4 regions of the Agarivorans sp. Z349TD_8 genome follow, and region 2 is predicted to be linked to each of the others. Evidence: predicted binding sites of a transcription regulator. Region 2 holds the regulator's gene; each other region holds the start of a gene.

Region 1 (3,198 bases), 740 kb from region 2:
ATTATTGTTAATTGCTAAGGAGTGAGTGACTAATTTATCCGCTAAAAGGTATTCCTTTTGAGCTAAATAAAGGGTTGCCAGCGTATTGATTGCACTCGATTGATTCGGCGCTAACTGCAGTGCTTGTTCAAATTCTAACTTCGCGAGCTCAACTTGTGATTTGCGTAAATAGATGCGTCCACGTAATAGCTTCCATTCAAATTGACTATTTTTTGAAAACTCAGCAGAACGTTGCTCTAGCGCCAACACAGCGTCAATTTTCCCTTGCAGCAATAGCACGTTACCGAGCAAGGGGAGAACCAGATTAATATCCGCACCTAGAGATAAAGCTTCTTCTAACTGCTCCTCTGCTGCAGCTAAGTTATTTGCATTAAAATACACTTTAGCTAATAACAATTTAGAAGAGAGATGTTGTGGATTTGCTTTTAAGGCATTTTTCAAATGAATGAAGGCTTCATTCTCGTCACCTAATTGATAAGCCTTAACTGCCAGTTCATAGTTATTGGTTTGTTCATCGGCAAAGGTAACGTTTCCCATTAACAGCAGCGTGAGAGCAATAATCGTTTTATTCATTCTTAACATGCATTTCCTTTACTTCGCGTGAACAATCAATTGATTCAACAAGCAGTATCTAATGAACAAGCAGCAAAAAAAAGACAAAAAAATACGAAATACAGCGTATTTCGTATTTTTAAACTAAAAAGGAGTTCAGTTAAATTATGCTTGGCGCTTGTTCTTACGTAAAGCAAGTCCAAATAGACCCATGGCTAACAACATCACCGTGCCAGGTTCAGGAACACTGGTTGCTGGTTGTAAAGGATCTTCACCTGGAGTCGCCTTAGCCCCCGCTAATTTAAAGGCATCGTTGTTATCAGACCAACCGAAGCTTCCAAATATCGGATTGTATGCCCCAATCAACCAGTATTTAGAGCTAGCACTGGAGTCAATGGCCTGATAGGCAAATTCATCTGCATCCGCAACTTCCGCTTCGGTGGTCCAACCCAAGCCAGCCAAATCGTCCCAAGTTTGGCCATATAAAACTGGCGTATCACTACCGGAATAGGCGAGAACGCTAACATCGGCACTACTTGATGAACTATAACCGTAGTCTTCATAGGCCCAACCAAGCGTAAAACCAGACAGGTTAACTGACTGATCAAAGCTTAATAGCACCATGTCATGGTCATTACCAAAGCTGTCGATAGCATGGCTCGGTGACCCAGAGCGTTCGTCCTGATTTTTAGACATCAGGCCCCAATAATCGCTATAACTCAATCGAGTATTCGCTAAGGTTTCATCTTCGCGACGAGTCCCGGTATCGGACCAACCTTGAACACTCAAACCATCTAAATCTAGCGTATTGCCATAATTTGTTCCGGACAGAGTTCCATCATCGAAATCCCACACTTGCTCTGCAGCAACAGCCGACAAAGATAAAGCACAACTTGCTACTAACAAAATATGTTTAAACACAACGCCTCCCAACTAGCATCCTGCTATTAAAATTTAATCTTTTACTGCCTCATACAAAGCAAATTTCAAGCCAACTATAATTAATCTATTTAAACAATAACTTACAAACCAAACCTGATATTTTAAACGCTAAGTGTAAAAAAAGCTGACAAATGATTCCTTTGCTTTACATGCCGCAAAACTGAATGCAGCTGTAAACGCAGTGTAATTTTCAAGCGATTCTATCACAATAAAGTCAATCCACACTACCAATAGCGCTCTACGGTGATCTGTCCGGGCTTCCTGCGCAGGTTTTTAATCAAAGCTTTATGCTCTAGCTCTCGCTGTGCATCCGCGATCATCTCAGGATTTCCACAGATGATCACTTGCGAATTGTCTACCTTAAACTCTAAACCAACGGCGCGCTCCAGAGCCCCATTGGCGATCGCCAAAGGAATACGACTCTTGAGTGCATCAGGATAAACTTCGCGAGTCACCATTGCTTGAAAAATAAATTGCTCTGCATATTGAGCTTTATATTTATCAATCAACGGTTGATAGGCGATATCTTGAGCGTAACTGACGGCATAAACTAATACAATTTTTTCAAAGCGCTGCCATACCGCAGCAGTTTCTAACATTGAAAAATATGGACCAATCCCCGTCCCACTGCCGAGCAGCCATAGATGCTTCCCCTCAGGGACTTCATCTAAAACCATAAAGCCTGAGGCTCTGCTGGATACTTCGATACAATCGCCAAGCTGCAGGGAATGTAGATTGGGCGACAATAAACCTTGCTCAACTTTAATGGCTAAAACCTCTAAATAATCACTGTCAGGAGGATTCACCAAAGAATAAGCTCGAGCGATACGTTTTCCATCTCGCATTTCCGATAACTTAATGAACTGGCCGGCAGTGAATGGTTCAATATCGGCTTTTATCCGTAAGCTAAATAATTGTTCATTCCAATCAATACGTTGTATAACCAAACCTTTAGTCCACATCATGGTTCCCTCGTGACTAAATCAAAATATGCAACACTGTTATATTGCTCATAAAGCGCATAACTCTCAGCTCAGGAATAGCACCAAATTTGATTCAACAATGATTTATCGTCGCCGGCGTTGTTCGACAAAAATCAATTGACTGGTATCAAAACCATAGCTTTTGGCTTTCTTTAATAAATCAATTCGAAGCTGAGGGGAGATCTCGGGATTACGCGCCAAAATCCATAAATAATCTCGATTGGGTCCAGCAACCAACGCATATTGATAGTTTTTATCTAATACAAAAACCACATAGGCTCCGTAGAAAGGACCAAAGAAAGAGACTTTTAAATGCGCAACCTTTGGTGAATCGACAAACTTGGCGATGCCCTTCGCCTCAGACCAAGTTTGTTTTTGCTCAGAGAAGCCTTTGTTGAGCACTCTCACTCGGCCATCCCTAGCTAAACTGTAAGTCGCAGTCACTTGGCTTAAGCCTCGCTCAAAGGAATGATCGAGGCGCGCAATTTCGTACCAAGTCCCCAGATAACGAGACAAATCAAAGTTGTCTACAGGCTCTATACCCTCAGGCTTAGCAGTGCAAGCAGACATCAACAGCAGACTAAAGCAAACCAGTAACAAACGATTCATGAGCATGCTTCCAAATTAAAACCAAAGCGCCGCAATACAGCCCACTAAGGTCATCGCAAATAAAAACCACTTCAAAGTTGTGGGGGCAGCCTTAATGGCAAATTTAACCGCA
Region 2 (3,198 bases):
GGCGGTTTCAGATTCTATGGCCTTGGCTAGAGACATGTCGTTTTGACTCAGTGGATGAACCCGCCGAGTTTCACTGTAGCGGCGGATCAGCGCATCATCTTTCGCGTCGAGAAAAATACTTAATAGGTTAAGCTCAGAGCCTTCATCGCGAATTAGTTGACCGATGGGTGAGGGTTCATCAGGTAAATTTCGCACATCGATGCTAATGGCGACTTTGGTGTACTGTCTTTTTAGGTGTTCAATTAAAGGACGCCATAATACGACTGGTAAATTGTCGACACAGTAATAACCTAAATCTTCTAATACTCGTAGTGCGACCGTTTTACCTGAACCGGAGCGCCCGCTAACGATAATCAGTTCCATGATAACCCCTAATAACGATTAGAGTCTTAGGCTATCATGATCGTGTATAATTCGTCATCACTTTGTGCTGTACGAAGTTGTTTGCATATTTGCTTATCGTTAAGTTTTTCAGCAACTTGAGCGAGAGTATTTAGATGTTGTTGACATTGGTCTTCGGGAACCAGTAAGGCAAATATTAAATCAACGGCTTGATTGTCAATGGCGTCAAAGGAAATCGCCGGAGTACAGCGTAATAATACTGCGGTCGCATGGTATTGATTGCCTATTCTACCGTGAGGGATCGCGATGCCTTGGCCAATGCCAGTACTGCCCATGCGTTCACGATTTAATAAACTTTCAAATATACTTTTAGATGTGGTGTCGAGTTGCTTCGCAACCAGTTCACTGATCAATTCCAATGCTCGTTTTTTTGACGAACATTGGACTGCACTTTGGGTGCAGTCCAAGCTTAGTACTTTATCTATTTGCATTACTATGACTAATGTTTGGTGAGTTTTTCTTTATGCTTAATGACTTGGCGATCGAGCTTATCGATGAGGCTATCGATGGCCGCGTACATATCAGCGTGTTCTGAAGTGGCGAATAATTCACCACCATTTAGGTGTATAGTGGCTTCGGCAATCTGATTCAGTTTTTCGACATTGAGAATAACATGGACATTATTAATTTGGTCGAATCGTCGTTGTAGCTTAGTAAACTTAGTGTGGACATATTCTCTCAAAGACTCAGTGATTTCTACGTGGTGTCCAGTAAGGTTAATTTGCATAGATGTCGTCCCCTTTATAGTGGCCTTTAAATAAGGCTCTTACGTTGGTTAGAAGGTGGAATAGCCAATGACTCACGATATTTAGCTATCGTACGCCTAGCCACCTTGATGCCTTGATCTGCCAAAATATCAGCGATTTTACTATCGCTGAGTGGTTTACTGGTATTCTCGGCAGCAACCAGTTTCTTAATTAATGCACGAATGGCTGTTGAGGAGCATTCTCCTCCACCATCGGTAGCCACATGGCTAGAGAAAAAGTATTTGAGTTCGAAGATCCCGCGAGGGGTATGCATGAATTTTTGAGTCGTGACCCTAGAGATCGTGGATTCATGCATTTCAACCGCTTCGGCAACATCATTCAATACCATCGGTTTCATGGCTTCTTCACCATATTCAAAGAAAGCTTGTTGGTGATGCACGATGCAATTAGAGACTTTCAGTAGGGTTTCGTTACGGCTTTCAATACTCTTGATGAACCATTTTGCTTCTTGCAGATGGCTGCGAATAAACTGGGTATCGTTGGCGTTGGTCGAGGTTTTAGTCATCGATGCATAATGTGAATTGATGCGTAGTTTTGGCATCGCGTCAGGATTGAGTTCAACCACCCAGCGACCTTGACGTTTAATCACCGAGACATCGGGAATTACGTATTGGGCTTGATTTGGTTCGACGGCATTACCAGGTCTTGGCTCTAAGGTGTGAATCAGCCGCATCACTTCGCGTAGCTGCTCCTCTTTTAACTTGGTTTTACGGGCCAATAAACGAAAATCTCGATTTGCTAATACATCAATATGATTCGATACGATGTCTTTCGCTTCATTCAGCCAAGGTGTTTGTTCGCTGAAACGACTTAATTGGATGAGTAAGCATTCCTGTAGAGAGCGGGCAGCAATACCAACTGGATCGAAGTGCTGAATACGTTTAAGTACTGCTTCAATTTCATCTAACTCGACATCTAAATCATTATTTTCAATCGAACGTAGTCCCTCAAGTAATTGCTCACAATCTTGGGTCAGGTAACCTGATTGGTCGACTGCGTCGATGATGGCGAGGGCGATCGCTTGGTCTATTTCACTAAAAGGCGTGAGGCGCATTTGCCAGAGCAAGTGATCTTGTAAGGAGTCAACGGTTTCACCTTGAAACAACATGTCGTTGTCATCACTGCTGCTACCGGATGAAGAGCTGGCAGGAGCCGAACTCGCGCTGTAAATGTCATCCCAAGTTGAGTCAACCGGAAGATCGTCTGCGACGGTATCTTGACTAATCGCATCGCCAGTTTCCATCTGGCTGCTATCGATCTCCGTTTGGCTATTGTTTGCATCACTATTTTGCTCGCTGGCTGATTTAAATTCAGCCGAGTCTGCGTCATTTGCTTGCGCTTCATCTGCTTCTAGCAGAGGATTACTCTCCAAAGCTTCTTGGATTTCCTGCTGCAGATCCAGCGTCGAAAGCTGGAGTAAGCGTATGGCCTGTTGTAACTGGGGGGTCATGGTTAATTGCTGACCAAGACGCAACTGCAAAGATGCTTTCATTAATTACCGCTGTTCCTTCTTTTTATTATCGCGTTTGAGGACATACTTTAACTATAGCTTGAATTGTTCACCGAGATAAACTCGTTTCACATGCTCATTTTTAAGTATCTCCTCAGGTTTTCCTGAGGCTATCAGTTCGCCTTGGCTAACGATATAGGCGTGCTCACAAACATCTAGTGTTTCTCTTACATTGTGGTCGGTGATCAATACACCCAGACCGCGATCACGAAGATGTTCAATGATTTTTTTTATATCGATAACAGAAATAGGATCCACGCCTGCGAAGGGTTCGTCAAGCAAAATAAACTTAGGTGCGGCAGCTAGAGCGCGGGCAATTTCTACTCGGCGACGTTCACCGCCCGACAGACTCATGCCTAAATTCTTGCGAATATGACCAATATGAAACTCTTCAAGTAAGTCATCGAGCGCGCCCATTTGTTGTTGTTTATCGAGGTCTTTACGTGTTTCTAAGACCGCTAAAATATTCTTTTCTACCGAGAGGCGACGAAAGATAGATGCTTCTTGCGGTAGGTAACC
Region 3 (3,198 bases), 1.1 Mb from region 2:
AGAATTCGCGGTCAGCATCTAGATTCTTCAGTGCGTCTTCTAACGAAGTTGCAACTTGTGGAATGGCTGCAGCTTCTTCTGCTGGTAGGTCGTACAAATCTTTATCCATAGCATCGCCAGGGTGGATCTTGTTCTTGATCCCGTCAAGGCCAGCCATCAACATTGCAGAGAATGCTAAGTATGGGTTGGCTGATGGGTCAGGGAAGCGAACTTCGATACGACGTGCTTTTGGAGATGGAACCACTGGGATACGAATTGACGCAGAACGGTTACGTGCTGAGTAAGCTAGCATTACAGGGGCTTCAAAACCAGGGACCAAACGTTTGTACGAGTTAGTCGAAGCGTTCGCAAAAGCATTGATTGCTTTCGCGTGTTTGATGATACCGCCAATGTAGAACAATGCAGTTTCAGATAGGCCACCGTATAGGTCACCAGCAAACAAGTTTTCGCCGTCTTTCCAAATAGATTGGTGAACGTGCATACCGCTACCGTTATCACCAACAACAGGCTTAGGCATAAAGGTTGCTGTTTTACCGTAAGCGTGAGCTACGTTGTGGACAACATATTTAAGAACTTGAGTTTCATCGGCTTTTTCAACAATTGAGTTGAATAAAGTTGCGATTTCGTTTTGACCCGCGGTTGCCACTTCGTGGTGATGCGCTTCAACAGTTTGGCCCATTTCTTCAAGTACTAAACACATTGCAGAACGTAGGTCTTGTGAAGAATCGACAGGGGCAACTGGGAAGTAACCGCCTTTCACTCCAGGACGGTGACCAGTGTTACCATCTTCGAAGTGCTTGTCTGAGTTCCAAGATGCTTCATCAGCATCAATTTTGTACATAGAACCTGACATGTCAGTTTTGTATTTAACATCATCAAACAAGAAGAACTCTGGTTCTGGACCAAAATAAGCTGCATCTGCAACGCCAGTAGAGCGCATGTAAGCTTCAGCGCGCTTAGCAACTGAACGTGGGTCACGGTCGTAACCTTGCATCGTTGCGGGTTCAAGAATGTCACAACGAAGGTTCAGAGTGTTTTCTTCAGTGAAAGGGTCTAATACGGCAGTAGATGCATCTGGCATCAAAACCATGTCAGATTCGTTAATGCCTTTCCAGCCAGAAATAGAAGAACCATCAAACATTTTACCGTCGGTGAAGAAATCTTCGTCAACCTGGTGAGATGGGATAGATACGTGTTGCTCTTTACCTTTAGTATCAGTAAAGCGTAAGTCAACGAATTTAACTTCTTGCTCTTTAAGCAAAGCTAAAACTTCTGCAGACATGTTTTTAACCTCCGGTGTCATCAAAATTGATGGTTCAAACGATTTAGTAGTATTTATGACGAATTAACGTTGTTGTGTTGCTTCAAGCTAAAATTGTGCCAACACATAAAGCCTTGATATATATGGTGGTACTACGACTAGGCATCAAATTAGTGCAAACTAACGCACCTTGTTGGTGCTATCTTTGTCCATATTGGTGCATGAGCTTTTGAGCAGATCAATCATACCCTAATTGCTAGTTAGAAAAACCGTGATCAACTTAAAACTATGAGAATTTGTCGTTTATATGTACAATAGCCCACTTTTTGATTTTACCTCATTATATAAAGGGCTAAACGCCGTGCTAGATAAGTTAAGAAACATCGCCATTATTGCTCACGTCGACCATGGGAAAACTACCCTGGTAGACAAGCTATTGCAGCAATCAGGAACTCTAACTACCCGTGGCGATGCTGAAGAGCGAGTCATGGACTCTAACGATATTGAAAAAGAGCGTGGTATTACGATTCTTGCAAAGAATACTGCTATCGAATGGCATGATTACCATATCAATATCGTAGATACTCCTGGACACGCCGACTTTGGCGGCGAAGTAGAACGTGTGATGTCAATGGCTGATTCGGTCTTGCTGTTGGTTGACGCACAAGAAGGCCCAATGCCGCAAACCCGCTTTGTGACTCAAAAAGCTTTTGCTCAAGGCCTGAAGCCAATTTTGGTGATCAATAAAATCGATAAGCCTGGCGCTCGTCCTGATTGGGTGATGGATCAAGTATTTGATTTATTCGATAACCTCGGTGCCACTGATGACCAATTAGACTTTAAAGTTGTTTACGCATCAGCTATCAATGGTTGGGCGACAATGGATTTAGATAATCCATCAGACAATATGGAACCACTGTTCCAAGCGATTGTAGATAACGTTGCACCCCCAGCCGCTGATCCAAACGGCGATTTCCAAATGCAAATCTCTCAGTTGGATTACAACTCTTATGTCGGTGTGATTGGTGTTGGCCGTATCACCCGCGGCAGTGTTGTGCCAAACCAGCAAGTGACCATTATTGGTGCTGATGGTAAGAAACGTAACGGTAAAATAGGCCTCGTGCTAAATTACCTCGGTCTTGAGCGTAAAGAAACTTCTCTCGCGGAAGCGGGTAACATTATTGCTATCACCGGTTTAGGCGAGTTAAAAATCTCTGACACCGTTTGTGATACCAATAATGTAGAAGCTTTAACACCTTTAAGCGTAGATGAACCAACGGTGAACATGACCTTCCAAGTGAACAACTCTCCGTTTGCTGGTAAAGAAGGTAAGTTTGTGACCTCTCGAAATATTTTAGAGCGTTTACAAAAAGAAATGGTGCATAACGTTGCATTACGTGTTGAAGAAATGGATGACCCCGATAAGTTCCGCGTATCAGGCCGTGGTGAGCTTCATCTTGGGATCTTGATCGAAAACATGCGTCGTGAAGGCTTTGAACTTGCAGTATCACGTCCAGAAGTAATTCTACGTACCGTTGACGGTAAACTGGAAGAACCCTATGAAACAGTGACCATTGATGTTGAAGAAGCGCATCAAGGCAGTGTTATGGAGCAAATGGGCATTCGTAAGGGTGACCTCACCGATATGGCTCCAGACGGTAAAGGTCGTGTTCGCATGGACTTCCTGATGCCAAGCCGTGGTTTGATGGGTTTCCAAACTGAATTCATGACTCTCACTTCGGGTTCTGGTTTGATTTACCATACTTTCGAGTGTTACGGTCCACACAAAGGCGGCACCATTGGTCAACGTCAAAATGGCGTATTAATCTCCAATGCTACCGGTAAAGCACTGACTTACTCGTTGTTTAACTTACAAGACCGTGGTCGTTTGTTTGCTAAACATGCTGACGAAGTATACGAAGGTCAGATTGTTGGGA
Region 4 (3,198 bases), 2.2 Mb from region 2:
ATCCTTTTGCGAGGCATTGATGCCGCTCAACGCGATATTAAATGACATCTCTCAATCTCCTATCGTTTATATACTTTACTAGGCTTTGGCAACTTCAAGGACATCGCTCATCGCGATACCACCCAAACCTTCTAAATTGACGACTACGCCAGATGTACCACCAGCCAAACTTACACTACTTACATTCGCGAAAGTTGCGGTGGGTAAACTGATCTCTTTACCGCCCTGAACGCCATTTACTTTGACGTTATATTTTCCATCTGGCATTTGATTCCCGTTGGAATCAGTACCGTCCCAAGAGAAGTTCATATTGCCACTCCCCTCACCTAAATCGATAACTGTAACGACTTCTCCAGCTTCATTTTCAATCGTCACTTTAACATTGGTCGTTGCAGCGCCTGTCACCGCTACCCCTTCAAAACCACTGCCCGTATTGTGGGCATAGTCCAAGGGTACCAATACTTTTTGCCCCACTAGCGTTGAGGCTTGCAAAGCTGCAGACGAATTCATAATCGAGTTCATCGTGTCAAATTTGGTTCCCAGCTCGGCGATACCTTCAGAAGTCTGGAAGGAAGCCATTTGCGCGATCATTTCAGCGTTATCAACTGGCTTACTCGGATCTTGATATTGCAACTGGGTGGTCAATAGCGCGAAAAAGTCTTCCTGCCCTAATGACTGATTATTATTACTTTCCGGAACAATCGACTCAGGTTGCCAACGGTTACCTTGTAGTGGATCAATAGTAGACACGACCTACTCCTTAACTTTTACCCAGATTGAGAGTGCTATTTAGCATTTGCTTCGCAGCTTCAGTGACCTGCACATTCGCTTGATAGGAGCGCGAGGCACTCATCATATCGGCCATTTCTTCAATCACATTAACATTTGGTTTAAAGATATAACCATCTTCATTCGCCATGGGATGTTCTGGGTAATACTCTTTACGCAAAGGGGCATCCGACTCGACAATACCAGCAACTTTAACTTTTGCCGACTCGCCTTGAGCGTTACCCGCACGTTCTAACTCTGCAGCAAACACTGGCTTTCGAGCACGATAGGTTTGGTCAATACTAGAGCTGATGCTGTCAGCATTCGCCAAATTACTGGCGGTAGTATTCAATCTCACCGACTGGGCCTTCATCGCTGAAGCCGAGATATCAAACACGTTGAAGAAACTCATTATTGACCTCCTTTAATCGCATTACGTAAACCAGAAAATTTACTAGACAAAAAGCCGATACCAGCTTGGTATTCCAGACCATTTTGCATAAAATCTGCTTTTTCCTGCTGTATATCGACGGTGTTACCATCGCCCGTGTCGGGCTGGTTGGGGATGCGAAAACCCAATTCTGAAAATTGGCTGCTACCACCGCCCATATGACGATCATTGGTAAGCTGCATGCCACTGTGCTGTCCAGCCTTAGCGGCTGCAAAAGCCTTATTAAAGTCAATATCCTGTGCTTTATAATTAGGTGTATCGGCATTAGCGATATTACTCGCGAGAACCTCAGACCGCCGAGCTCTTACCCCAACCGTATACTGATGAACACCTAATGCTTTATCGAAAGTTATTGCCATACACACCTCTTCACACAATTACAAATGGAAAAATGCAAAAGCTGTGCCAGTGTTTTTTTGACGTTGGGAATACAGAGTAAATAGGAAAGTAAAGCCTGAGTAAGGCGAAGCACTGAATACTTAAGGACCTTTAGCGGCAAAAAGCGGCAAGAGTTGCCTATTCTGCCGCTCTATCGTTGAAATTATTTCAGTTGATATACAATGCCGGGATTACATCGCAACATATTAAATCGATCGGTTAAACCAGTAATTGACTCGGAAGCGCCCAGCATCAAATAGCCATTAGGATTTAAAGCCTGAGCAAATTGATTCAAAATCTTAGATTTTACTTCAGCGTTAAAATAGATAAGCACATTTCGACAGAAAATAATGTCAAACTTACCCATTAATGAATAACTATCGAGTAAATTTAGGGGGCGAAAATTGACATTCTTTCTAACTTTGTCATTCACTCGAAAACGACCATCACTGGTGGCTTCAAAAAATTGACGTTTACGTTCAGGCGATAAACCACGCGCTAAAGCTAAAGAATCGTATTCTCCACGCTTACAATGTTCCAACATTGACGGCGAAATATCGGTCCCTACCACTTGAACGCCCATCGATAAAGCACCAGGTTTTCTCGCTTGATATTCAAGAGCGGTCATCATGATTGAATAAGGCTCTTGTCCCGATGAACTAGCCGCCGACCAAATTTTAACTGGCCGAGTGAGTTTTTGAAATTCAGGAAAAAGCTTATCACCCAATAACTGAAAAGGATAAGTATCACGAAACCATAAGGTTTCGTTGGTTGTCATCGCATCGACCACCGAAGCACGGAGATCTCGCTCGCGTAAACTCATCGCTTTTTGAACCAACTCGGTTAAACTTGCGATAGAGTACTGAGCCATTAGCGGAGACAGACGACTTTTCACTAAATACTGTTTGTTATCGCCTAATACAATTCCACATTGCTTCTCTAAAAAGCCACAGAACTGTTTATATACATCGTCAGTGATTGTTCTCACAAATGCGTCCACACTCTTCTATAACGATTGACGAACAGCCGCAGCCAACTCGTCAGGATTAAATTTAGCAACGAAGGCATTAGCACCAACTTTATTTACCATCGCCTGATTGAATACTCCACTGAGCGAAGTATGTAAGATTATATGTAAATTCTTTAAGTCTGGATGAGAGCGCACCTCTGCGGTCAATGTATAACCATCCATCTCTGGCATTTCTATATCTGAAATAACTAAAGCTATTTGATCAGTAATCGGCCCATCTTTTGCCATGTTCACCAATAATTCATAAGCTTCACGCCCATCTTGGCAAAGGATCGTCTCAACACCCAAAGACGTCACCGCTCTTTTAACCTGATTACGCGCAACCGATGAATCATCAACCACCAATACTTTTTTGTCGTTTTTAACATTTTCGGTTGCTTCATCGACAATCGTCTGACTCACGGTAGTGCTTACAGGAGAAATTTCGTCTAAGATTTTTTCTACATCCAAAATAGAAACCAATTCTTTTTCTACTTCGGTAACCGCTGTCAGATAGTTAAATTTACCAGCTCCTTTTGGTGGTGGCAGAATATCTTCCCAATTCATATTAACAATTCTTTCAACTGAGCCC

The links. Region 2 encodes sigma-54, which starts transcription at its own class of promoters, with help from an activator protein. Its sites were predicted from a motif close to GTTGGCACGNNNNTNGNNT; they were not measured.
Region 1: the regulator sigma-54 is predicted to act here: its motif matches at 1,530-1,548, upstream of xdp1 (exosortase-dependent surface protein XDP1).
Region 3: the regulator sigma-54 is predicted to act here: its motif matches at 1,367-1,385, upstream of glnA (glutamate--ammonia ligase).
Region 4: the regulator sigma-54 is predicted to act here: its motif matches at 1,611-1,629, upstream of flgB (flagellar basal body rod protein FlgB).

Annotation. Positions count from the first base shown of each region.
Region 1 covers NZ_CP194037.2:3,424,204-3,427,401, forward strand. Annotated here, with positions in the region: gene ACRRS1_RS15435 (tetratricopeptide repeat protein) at 1-582, opposite strand, end outside; gene xdp1 (exosortase-dependent surface protein XDP1) at 718-1,473, opposite strand; gene ACRRS1_RS15445 (ferredoxin--NADP reductase) at 1,719-2,456, opposite strand; gene ACRRS1_RS15450 (lipocalin family protein) at 2,562-3,086, opposite strand; gene ACRRS1_RS15455 (sulfite exporter TauE/SafE family protein) at 3,102-3,198, opposite strand, start outside.
Region 2 covers NZ_CP194037.2:4,167,014-4,170,211, reverse strand. Annotated here, with positions in the region: gene rapZ (RNase adapter RapZ) at 1-363, opposite strand, end outside; gene ptsN (PTS IIA-like nitrogen regulatory protein PtsN) at 390-833, opposite strand; gene hpf (ribosome hibernation promoting factor) at 842-1,129, opposite strand; gene ACRRS1_RS18690 (RNA polymerase factor sigma-54) at 1,156-2,661, opposite strand; gene lptB (LPS export ABC transporter ATP-binding protein) at 2,713-3,198, opposite strand, start outside.
Region 3 covers NZ_CP194037.2:288,924-292,121, forward strand. Annotated here, with positions in the region: gene glnA (glutamate--ammonia ligase) at 1-1,282, opposite strand, end outside; gene typA (translational GTPase TypA) at 1,623-3,198, shown strand, end outside.
Region 4 covers NZ_CP194037.2:1,942,956-1,946,153, reverse strand. Annotated here, with positions in the region: gene flgE (flagellar hook protein FlgE) at 1-48, opposite strand, end outside; gene ACRRS1_RS08860 (flagellar hook assembly protein FlgD) at 79-750, opposite strand; gene flgC (flagellar basal body rod protein FlgC) at 761-1,180, opposite strand; gene flgB (flagellar basal body rod protein FlgB) at 1,180-1,578, opposite strand; gene ACRRS1_RS08845 (CheR family methyltransferase) at 1,761-2,585, opposite strand; gene ACRRS1_RS08840 (chemotaxis protein CheV) at 2,604-3,198, opposite strand, start outside.